One region of the Streptomyces tuirus genome, then DNA from elsewhere that is predicted to be linked to it. Evidence: riboswitches for the same ligand, from Rfam matches in the RefSeq annotation. Region 1 holds a riboswitch; the other holds the start of a gene.
What was found. Region 1 has a riboswitch for cyclic di-AMP ahead of IGS69_RS20625 (transglycosylase SLT domain-containing protein). Riboswitches for the same ligand answer to the same signal wherever they lie in the genome.

Region 2: linked by a shared signal. The riboswitch ahead of IGS69_RS26390 (M23 family metallopeptidase) and the one ahead of IGS69_RS20625 (transglycosylase SLT domain-containing protein) in region 1 are both predicted to bind cyclic di-AMP.

Annotation. Positions count from the first base shown of each region.
Region 1 is NZ_AP023439.1:4,469,515-4,474,860, reverse strand. It holds gene IGS69_RS20635 (LolA family protein) at 1-934, opposite strand, end outside; gene IGS69_RS20630 (polyprenyl synthetase family protein) at 1,166-2,176, opposite strand; cyclic di-AMP (ydaO/yuaA leader) riboswitch at 2,679-2,856, shown strand; gene IGS69_RS20625 (transglycosylase SLT domain-containing protein) at 2,860-3,639, shown strand; gene IGS69_RS20620 (HAD family hydrolase) at 3,603-4,451, opposite strand; gene IGS69_RS20615 (GNAT family N-acetyltransferase) at 4,638-5,346, shown strand, end outside.
Region 2 is NZ_AP023439.1:5,756,515-5,761,860, reverse strand. It holds gene IGS69_RS26405 (bifunctional acetate--CoA ligase family protein/GNAT family N-acetyltransferase) at 1-889, opposite strand, end outside; gene IGS69_RS26400 (HPr family phosphocarrier protein) at 1,070-1,351, shown strand; gene IGS69_RS26395 (GntR family transcriptional regulator) at 1,612-2,307, opposite strand; gene IGS69_RS26390 (M23 family metallopeptidase) at 2,497-3,285, opposite strand; cyclic di-AMP (ydaO/yuaA leader) riboswitch at 3,298-3,462, opposite strand; gene IGS69_RS26385 (M16 family metallopeptidase) at 3,653-5,041, opposite strand; gene IGS69_RS26380 (M16 family metallopeptidase) at 5,038-5,346, opposite strand, start outside.

The DNA of each region.
Region 1 (5,346 bases):
CCCCGCCCTTGCCGAAGGTCGTGCCGGGAGCCTCCTTCGAGCCCTTGTCGAGGTCCTTCTCCTCGGTCACCTTCGCGCCCTTGGGCGGGGTGAAGTCGAAGGTCGAGGCGGCCGGCTTGGCGAAGCTGACCTTCGTGAAGCCGACGTCGATCACCGCCGCGCCGCCGCTCGCCGGGGTGAGGGTGAACTTCAGCGGCATGCCGGTCCTGGCGTCCACGGCGATGCTGATCGCGCCGACCGTCGAGCCGGACTGCTTCGGCTCGACGACGAGCTTGTAGGCGTCCCGGCCGGCGACCTGGGCGGTGCCGCCGACGGTCACGGAGGTCGTGTCGTCGGCCGCCTTCAGGGCCTCCTCGGCGAAGTCCTTCGGCGTGGCGGGCGGCTGCTGGTCCTTGCCGCGCTCCGGGCTCGTCGAAGAGGTGCCGTGGTAGACCTCGTTGGACTTGCTGTCGTAGCCCCAGACGTCCTTGCCGTTGTGGATGACGCTGTACTCGGCGGCGTTCTCCAGCAGCGACAGCTTCTGCCGGTCGGGGCCGTCGGCGGCGACGCGCAAGGTGTGCGTGCCGGAGGCGAGTTCGGTGAGCTTGGCCGTCGGGTCGGCCGAGGAGCCGCCCTCGCCCTGGCCCGCGGCGCCGGACAGCAGGCCGGACTCCAGGCCGCCGAGATTCGGCAGGCCGAGGTCGGTGCTGACCTTCACCGTGCCGGACAGCTGCTGGACGTCCGAGGTGGCGATCTTCTCGATGAGCTGCTGTGCGGTGATCTTCGGGAGGTCGGGGTCACCGGAGTCGGCGAGCGCGGGGACCAGCCCGATCGTCGCGGCCGCCACCCCTATCACCGTGACCGGGACGACGTACCGCGCGGCTTTGCGCCGCCCGGAGCGCTGCTCGTCGACCTCCCCGGCGGTCGTGCTGTCGTCGGATGCGTACGGTGCCATGTGTGCCCTACCTCCGTGGTCGGCGGCGGCTGTCCGTGTCGTCCACGCACTCGTCCCTGAGCCGCCATTCTCACCCGAACAGGTGAGGAGTGGTGTTTTCCGTGGTCACCATCTGACCAAATCGGCAAGGGAGATACGTCAGACCCCGGGCTCAACTCCGTCTACTGCTGGGGTATGACACGGAGGGGCGACTTCTCCCCCGACCCGTAGGGGTCGCAGGAGGGAGACGAGTCAGCCGGCCCGGTGCACCACCGCGTCGCACAGCTCCAGGAGCGCCGCCTTCGCGGTGCACTCCGGCAGCGGTGCCAGCGCCGAACGGGCGTCCTGGGTGTAGCGGACGGTGTCCTGCCGGGCCTGCTCCAGCGCCGGGTGGGCCCGCAGCAGGCGCAGTGCCTCGGCGTGCCGTGCGTCGTCGGTGAGGTCGGAGTCAAGGAGCTCGGACAGGGCGATGTCCTCGGCGAGCCCGAGCCGGGCCGCCCGCTCGCGCAGCCTCAGCACCGGCAGCGTGGGGATCCCCTCGCGCAGGTCGGTGCCGGGGGTCTTGCCGGACTCGTGGGAGTCGGAGGCGATGTCCAGGACGTCGTCCGCGAGCTGGAAGGCGACGCCGAGCCGCTCGCCGTACTGGGTCAGGACGTCCACGACCGTGTCGTCGGCGCCGGACATCATCGCGCCGAACCGGCACGACACGGCGACCAGCGAGCCGGTCTTGCCGCCCAGCACGTCCAGGTAGTGCTCGACGGGGTCGCGGCCGTCCTGCGGTCCGGCCGTCTCCAGGATCTGGCCGGTCACCAGGCGCTCGAACGCCTCGGCCTGCACCCGCACGGCCTCCGGGCCGAGGTCGGCCAGGATGTGCGAGGCGCGGGCGAAGAGGAAGTCGCCGGTGAGGACCGCGACGGAGTTGTCCCAGCGGGTGTTCGCGCTCTCGACGCCGCGGCGCACGGCGGCCTCGTCCATGACGTCGTCGTGGTACAGCGTGGCGAGGTGGGTCAGCTCCACGACGACGGCCGACGGCACGATGCCGGGCGCGTGGCGGTCACCGAACTGGGCGGACAGCATGACGAGCAGCGGGCGGAACCGCTTGCCGCCGGCCCGGACCAGATGCTGGGCGGCCTCCGTGATGAAGGGCACCTCACTCTTGGTGGCCTCGAGCAAGCCTTCCTCGACAGCCGCCAATCCGGCCTGGACATCGGCCTCCAGAGCCTGGTCCCGCACGCTCAGCCCGAACGGCCCGACGTCGGTCACGAGGGGTCTCCTGTCTGCTGTGTCTGCCGGTGATTACGCGGATTGTCGATAGGTCGCTGCCCTCACTCGAGTCAGCGTATCCGGTCACGTTTCGATCACCGCCAGCGCCCATGGTTACAGGCCGGGTGGTATCCGATCACGACCCTTATGTTTTCGATCAACCTATAAGAACAGATATTTATCGACTTACCCCGGGGTAGCGAGTTATGCACGATTTGCCGTGATGAGTCGGTGAATTCCCCTTGAGGAAAATTGCCCCAGGGACTCGTGATCAGTGAGTTGAATCACTTCCTCCGCTTTTCCCCGTCACTGCGGCAGCGGCCTCTAACGCCTTCCCCCGAAAGCCAGTTGAGCCTTGGCTTCCGCAAAGGATCAAGCGGCCCAAACGCCCCCGACCAAGGTCAACCGCGCGATATGTGACTGAGGCGCTTGTTCCCGACATGTGCTCTCGCATACGTTCCGGCCCTGTCCGGCGGACGCCTAATCCTGCCGCCGCCCGGACTCCCCACAGGAACCGACTCACTCACGCGTGGCAGGAGCGGGGGACCCAGGTAAGTCGCCGGTCCGCACAGCGGCCCGGCTCGGGGTGAAGCCGCGTACGGCACACAGCGCCGTACGCGGCCGGGCACCTCCCGGCCCGAACCCGACAGCTCACCTCGCAGGCGCCGGAGAGGAACATCGCCATGGCCGGACGAGGCAAGCACCGTCGCCCCGGAACCAACCCGCTGACCCGAGGCCTCATGGCCGCCGGTACCGGCGGAGCAGCACTCACCCTTCCGCTTCTCGGCGCCACCCACGCGAGCGCCGCCGAGCCCCAGAACGCACCCGCCGCCGCACAGTCCGTGCAGCGGGCGGCCCAGCCCGCCAAGTCCCTCGCGTACACCGTGGTCAAGGGCGACTCGCTCGCCCGCATCGCGGCCACGTACGACGTCTCGGGCGGCTGGAAGCAGCTCTACAAGGACAACCGCGCCGCCGTCGGCGACAACCCGAAGCTGATCCACCCGGGTCTGAAGCTGACGGTGAAGACCACCAAGACGGACGCGGCGAAGAAGACGGCGACCAAGTCGTCGGCCCCCGCCAAGCCGGCCGCCAAGCCCGCCGGCGGCGTCGCCAAGGCCACCCAGGCGTCCGCGAAGACCTACGCGAACAACCTCGACGGGTGGATCCGCGAGTCGCTCGACATCATGGCGCAGAAGGGGATCCCGGGCTCCTACGACGGCATCCACCGCAACATCATGCGCGAGTCGTCCGGCAACCCCCAGGCCATCAACAACTGGGACTCCAACGCCGCCGCGGGCACCCCGTCCAAGGGCCTGCTCCAGGTGATCGACCCGACGTTCGCCGCCTACCACGTGGCCGGCACCCCCTTCGACCCGTACGACCCGGTCGCCAACATCACGGCTGCCTGCAACTACGCGGCCGACCGCTACGGCTCGATCGACAACGTCAACGGCCCGTACTGAGCCGTCCCGCCCAGCAGTCGCTCGAGGACGACGGCGATGCCGTCGTCCTCGTTCGACAGGGTGACCTCGTCGGCCACGGCCTTGAGTTCGGGATGGGCGTTGGCCATCGCGACGCCGTGGCCGGCCCAGTCGAACATCGGGATGTCGTTGGGCATATCGCCGAAGGCGACGGTGTCCGCCGGCCGCAGTCCCAGATGCTCGGCGGCCAGCGCCAGCCCCGTGGCCTTGGTGATCCCGCACGGCTGGAGCTCGACCGTGCCGGGCCCCGACATCGTCACCGTGGCCAGCGAGCCGACCACCGAGCGGGCCGTCGCCGCCAACTCGTCGTCCGTCAGGTGGGGATGGCGCAGCAGCACCTTGCTGATGGGCTCGCCCCACAGCTCCTCGCGCCGGTCGACCCGCACGGCGGGCAGGGTCGGGTGCGGCATCAGATACCCCGGCTCGATCAGCGTGAGCCCGTCGACCCCGTCCTGGTCGACCGCCGCGTACACCTGCCCCACCTCGGCCTCGATCTTGCCGAGGGCGGTCTCGGCCAGCTCCCGGTCCAGCCTGATGGACCACAGCAACCGGCCCGCGCCGGCGTCGTACACCTGCGCGCCCTGTCCGCACACCGCGAGCCCCCTGCACCCGAGGTCGTCCAGGAGCGGCCGCACTCTCGGCGCCGGCCGGCCGGTCACCACGAGGTGCTGGGCACCGGCGTCCGCCACCCGCGCGAGCGCGGCGAGGGACCGGTCGGAGAGGGTGTCGTCGCCGCGCAGCAGCGTCCCGTCCAGGTCGGTGGCGATGAGTGAATATGCGAGGGGTGCGGCCATGATCAGAGAATACGGACAGTGCGGCCCTTCGTTTCATCGCACGGTGGACGCCGATTGCCCGGTTGAAGGCCTCTGCACCGGTTGGCAACAACATGCTCCGCTACCTACCCGTGGGGCCGCATAGAGCGGTACCTTCCAAGTGTCCAGGGGGGACTTGATCGGGGGGTCAGGTTGAGCAGTGGGCGCATTCGCGTGGCTGGGCCCGGGGAGCTCGGCGAGGGGGAGAGGGAGCGCTGGCGTGCGCTGCGCGCCGCCTCGGAGGCACCGCGCAACCCTTTCATGGAGCCGGAGTTCACCGATGCCGTCGGCCGGGTCAGGCCCGGGGCCCGGGTGGCCGTGGTGTACGAGGGCACGGAGCCGGCCGGCTTCCTGCCCTACGAACGGGGCCCGTTGGGCCAGGGCCGGGCGATCGGGCTCGGCGTCTCGGACGCGCAGGGCGCGATCCTGCGGCCGGGCCTCGATCTGGAGACGGGCGAACTGCTGAGGGCCTGCTCGCTGTCGAGCTTCGCCTTCGACAATCTGGAGGCCGAGCAGCGGCTGTTCGTCCGGTACGCGGCCGAGGAGTACGCCACCTACGTCATCGACGTGGAGAAGGGCTACGAGACGTACGAGTCGGTGCTGCGCGCGCAGTCGCCGAAGTTCCTGAAGACCACACTGGCCAAGGAGCGCAGGCTGGGCCGGCAGGCCGGCGAGCTGCGCTTCGTGTTCGACGAACGCGATCCGGCCGCGCTGCGCACGCTCATGGAGTGGAAGTCAGCGCAGTACCGCAGGACCGGCCGCCGGGACCGGTTCGCCCAGGAGTGGATCACCCGGCTCGTCGGGCAGCTGGCCCGGACCCGGGCGCCGGAGTGCAGCGGCACGCTGTCCGTGCTGTACGCCGGTGAGCGGCCCGTCG
Region 2 (5,346 bases), 1.3 Mb from region 1:
CGTGTTCACCGCACTCGGTGACGACCTCGGTGACGTGCTCGGCCGGCACGGCGACGACCGCGAGGTCCACGGGGCCGTCGATGTCCCGCACCGAGCGGTGGGCGGGCACCCCGTCGAGCTCCTTCTGCCCCTCGGGGAGGGCCTTGTTCACGGCATAGAGGCGGCCGGTGTATCCGGCGTCCCGGATGTTGCCGAGGACGCTGCGGCCCACGCCGCCCGGCGTGCGACCGGCGCCGATGACGGCGACCGAGCCGGGAGCCAGCAGCCGCTGCACCGAGCGCGCCTCGGCACGGTGTTCGCGCGCATACTGCACGGCGAGGGAGCGGTCGGTGGGTTCGAGGTCGAACTCCAGACGGACGACGCCGTCCTCGAAGCTGCGTTTCTGGGTGTAGCCGGCGTCCGTGAACACCTTGATCATCTTGGTGTTGGCCGGCAGCACCTCGGCGGCGAAGCGGCGGATGCCGCGCTCGCGGGCGACGGCGCCGATGTGTTCGAGCAGGGCGGAGGCGACCCCGCGGCCCTGGTGGGCGTCCTGCACGAGGAAGGCGACCTCGGCCTCGTCGGCGGGTGCGGACGCGGGCGTTCCGTCCGCCCCGATCCGGTCGTAGCGTACGGTGGCGATGAACTCGCCGCCGACCGTGGCCGCGAGTCCCACCCGGTCCACAAAGTCGTGGTGCGTGAAGCGGTGGACGTCCTTGGCGGACAGGCGAGGGTACGGCGCGAAGAAGCGGTAGTACTTCGACTCGTCGGAGACCTGCTCATAGAAGCTGACCAGGCGATCGGCGTCATCAACGGCGATGGGCCGGATGCGCGCGGTACCCCCGTCGCGCAGCACCACGTCGGCTTCCCAGTGGGCGGGATACTCGTGCCGGTCCGGCGAGGTCTGCATGGGCCCCAGAGTACGGCTAGCGTCCGACAGCGGGTGCGAGGCAGTCTGTGGAGGGCGTCAGTCGGGTCGAGGCCGCGATCCGACGGCACCTTGGGAGTGGAACGCGAGGACCGCTCCTGGAGGGCTTCACGTTATGGGAAACTGGTCTAGACAACCCTGAACACCGAAGGGCAGCAACACATGGCTGAGCGCCGCGTCAACGTCGGCTGGGCCGAGGGTCTCCACGCCCGCCCCGCTTCCATCTTCGTCCGAGCCGCCACGGCCGCAGGCGTCCCGGTGACGATCGCCAAGGCTGACGGCAACCCCGTCAACGCGGCCTCGATGCTGGCCGTCCTGGGCCTCGGCGCCCAGGGGGGCGAGGAGATCGTCCTCGCCTCCGACGCCGAGGGCGCGGACGCCGCCCTGGACCGGCTCGCCAAGCTGGTCTCCGAGGGTCTCGAGGAACTGCCCGAGACCGTCTGACCCGCCTGATCCACCGAGCGCCCGATCCGGCGCACAGCGAGGGGCTCGCCCGATTCACCGGGCGGGCCCTTCGCCGTTCCCGGGAGACGGTGTTGGACCTTCACCATTCCCCGGTCGACACGAGCGGGCCCTTCGCACCATTCCCGGGTCAGCGCGGGCGACCCTTCGCCATTTACGCTCGACGCGGGCAGGAATTCCGAAATCCGGGCAGCGGAAATGGACCCCCGAGAATTGACTGCTCTTTGTATACGGCCGCCGTGTTAATGCCGCGGGCTCGCCGTGTTTACGGGATGTTGCGAGTTCCTCACACGGTCGGCGCGTTCCTGGGGGGAGCCGAACCGCAGACGGTGCGCGCTCTTCGCGCGCTCGGTGTGCAGCAACGTGACCGCCCGCGCGCGCTCACCGTCCCCGCGCGCCACCGCGTCCACGATCGCGCCGTGCTCGGTCCAGGACTCCACCGGGCTGGCCGGCGCCTCCACCGCGTACATCCAGGCGATCTTGTGGCGGAGCTGGGTGAGCATCGAGGTCAGCGCGGGGCTGCCGGAGGCCTGGGCGAGCGTCTCGTGGAACCAGGTCCCGAGAGAGCGCAGGTCGTCGCTGTTGCCCCGGCGGGCCCGCTCCTGGCCCAGCCGTACCAGGCCGCGCAGGACCTTGAGATGCGCCTCGGTGCGGCGCTGGGCGGCGCGGGCCGCACCGAACGGCTCCAGCAGCATGCGCATCTCCAGCAGGTCGCCGGCCTCCTGCTCGGTGGGTTCCGCCACACACGCGCCCGCGTGCCGGCGGGTCACCACGAAACCCTCGGCCTCGAGCGTGCGCAGCGCCTCCCGGACGGGCACCCGCGAGACGCCGTAGCGGCGTGCGAGGAGTTCCTCGGTGAGCCGGCTGCCGCGTGCGTGGACACCCGCGACGATGTCGTCCCGGATGGCCGTGCACACCGAGTGCGCGGGAATACGCATGACCGACCTCCGCTTAATCCCCGTGAAACGCCGACGAGCGACGTGCGTTCCGTGACTCTATTGCAATGAGCCGGAATTTCCGACGGCAGACGAAAATCCATGGATATTTTTTGGACAGCGGGCCGCCCCAAACGCCGAAAGTCCCGGCTCGGCGAGCCAGGACTTTCGGGGGAAGCGGAGAGGTTCCGGTCAGACACCCACGCCGTGCGAGCGGAGGTAGGCGACCGGGTCGATGTCCGAGCCGTACTCGGGGCTGGTGCGGGCCTCGAAGTGCAGGTGCGGACCGGTGACGTTGCCGGTCGCGCCGGACAGGGCGATCTGCTGGCCCGGGGTGACCTGCTGGCCCACCGAGACGCCGATGGAGGACAGGTGGCCGTACTGGGTGTACGTCCCGTCGTTCATCTTGATCACGACCTGGTTGCCGTAGGAGCCGCCCCAGCCGGCCTCGACGACGGTGCCCGAGCCGACCGCGTGGACGGAGGTGCCGCTGGCGGCGTGGAAGTCGATACCGGTGTGGCTGCCCGAGGACCACAGGCCGCTGCTGGCCTTGTAGCTGGTGGACACGTAGGAGCCGGAGATCGGGGGGACGAAGGAGTTCAGGCGCTTGCGCTCGGCCTCGCGGGCGGCGCGCTCCTTGGCGGCACGGGCCTTCTCGGCCGCCTCCTTGGCCCGCTCGGCCATCTCGGCGGCCTGCGTGCGGGCGGCCTCCTCGGCCTTCTGCTTGGCGGCGGCCTCATCGGCGGCGTGCTGCTGCGCGAGGGCCTGGGCGTCGATCTGCTGGGCCGCGGTGTCGCCCATGGTCACGACCGGCGTGAGGCCGGTCTGCTCGACGCTGGGCTCGGCGGCGAAGGCGGCGGGGGCCGCCACGGTACCGATCACGCCGGTGGTGGCGAGGGCCGCGACGCCCGCCGCGCGGGCGGTGGAGCGCTGCATCCTGCTGGGACGGCGGTGCTTCCCGGTGGCCCGAGTGAACGCCATGTAGTGGCTGGTCCTTTCCTTCCCTCTCGCCTACCGGGTTAGCTGACGGGTTCGGAGCAGGAAGGTCTCCTACGGACTCCCTCGCGACTCGCGCGGGCGCCCGATTCACCCCAGGGACTGCGATGGGTCCCCGGCTCCCCTGGCTCGCGCCGTACGGGGACTCGGCGATGACTGTCCGGTGCCGCGGGTGCGGCGCACTGCCTGACGAACAGCCCGGATGACGCTAAGCGGCGCCACTTTCAATTCCCAAACGAATCCCGGCTTTTGTAGCGCATCCCACAGGGCAGACAGGCAACTCCCACCCCAATTCGGGCATAAAGGGGCCCTGGTGCCTTTGAAGACAACCAGGGCCCCTGCGCGCGTGCCGCTACTCGGCGGCGACGACGGTGACTTCGCCGATGCCGAGGGCCTCGACCGGTGCCTTGATCTGCGCCGCGTCACCGACGAGGACGGTCACCAGACGGTCCACCGGGAAGGCGCTCACGGCCGCCGCGGTGGCCTCCACGGTGCCGGTCGCGGCGAGCTGCCGGTACAGCGTGGCCTGGTAGTCGTCGGGCAGGTGCTGCTCGACCTGGTCGGCCAGTGTGCTCGCCACGGCCGCCGCCGTCTCGTACTTCAGCGGCGCCACACCCACCAGGTTCTGCACGGCGACGTCCCGCTCGGCGTCGGTCAGCCCCTCGGCGGCGAGGGTGCGCAGCACCGTCCAGAGGTCCTGGAGGGCGGGGCCGGTGTTGGGCGTGTCGACGGAACCGCTGATGGCGAGCATCGCGGCGCCCGTGCCGTCCGGGGCGGACCTGAGGACCTGGCCGAACGCCCGTACGCCGTAGGTATAGCCCTTCTCCTCGCGCAGGACGCGGTCCAGGCGGGAGGTGAGGGTGCCGCCGAGGCAGTACGTGCCGAGCACCTGTGCGGCCCACACGCGGTCGTGCCGGTCCGGCCCGGTCCGGCCGATCAGCAGCTGCGTCTGGACGGCGCCCGGGCGGTCCACGATGACGACACGGCCGGTGTCGTCGGCGGTGACCGGCGGCACGGGACGCGGCTCGGCCGAGGAGCCCGTCCAGGCACCCAGCGTGTCCCCGAGCAGGGCGTCCAGGTCGATGCCGGTGAGGTCGCCGACGACCACGACGGTGGCCGTGGCGGGGCGGACGTGCTTCTCGTAGAAGGCGCGTACGGCCGCGGAGTCGATGGCGGCGACGGTCTCCTCGCTGCCCTGCCGGGGCCGCGACATGCGCGAGTCCGCCGGGAACAGCTCCTTGGAGAGCTCCTTGGCGGCGCGGCGGGAGGGGTTGGCCAGCTCGTGCGGGATCTCGTCGAGGCGGTTGTTGACCAGCCGCTCGACCTCGCTGTCGGCGAAGGCGGGCGCCCTCAGGGCGTCGGCGACCAGGCCCAGGCCCTTGGCGAGCCGGGAGGCGGGCACCTCCAGGCTGAGCCGGACACCGGGGTGGTCGGCGTGCGCGTCGAGGGTGGCGCCGGCGCGCTCCAGCTCCGCGGCGAAATCCTCGGCGGAGTGCTTGTCGGTGCCCTCGGAGAAGGCCCGGGCCATGATCGTGGCCAGCCCGTCGAGTCCGGCCGGCTCAGCCTCCAGGGGGGCGTCCAGCAGCACCTCCACGGCGACGACCTGCTGGCCGGGGCGGTGGCAGCGCAGCACCGTCAGGCCGTTGTCGAGCGTGCCGCGCTCCGGGGCCGGGAAGGCCCACGGCCGGGCGTCGCCCGCCTGCGGCCGGGGGTGGAAGTCCATCGTGGCGAGCTCGGTCACTTGGCCGCCTCCTCGTTCTCGTCGGTGGCCGCGGCTGCGGTGTCGTCGGTGGTGCCGGCGTCCTCGGCGGTCTCGTCGGCGACGGGCTCGTAGACGAGCACCGCGCGGTTGTCGGGCCGCAGCCGGGCCTTGGCGACCTCCTGGACCTCCTCCGCCGTGATCTCCAGCACGCGCTGGACGGCGGTCAGGGCGAGCTGCGGGTCGCCGAAGAGCACGGCGTACCGGCACAGTTCGTCGGCGCGGCCCGCGACCGTGCCGAGCCGGTCCAGCCACTCGCGCTCCAGCTGGGCCTGGGCGCGCTCCAT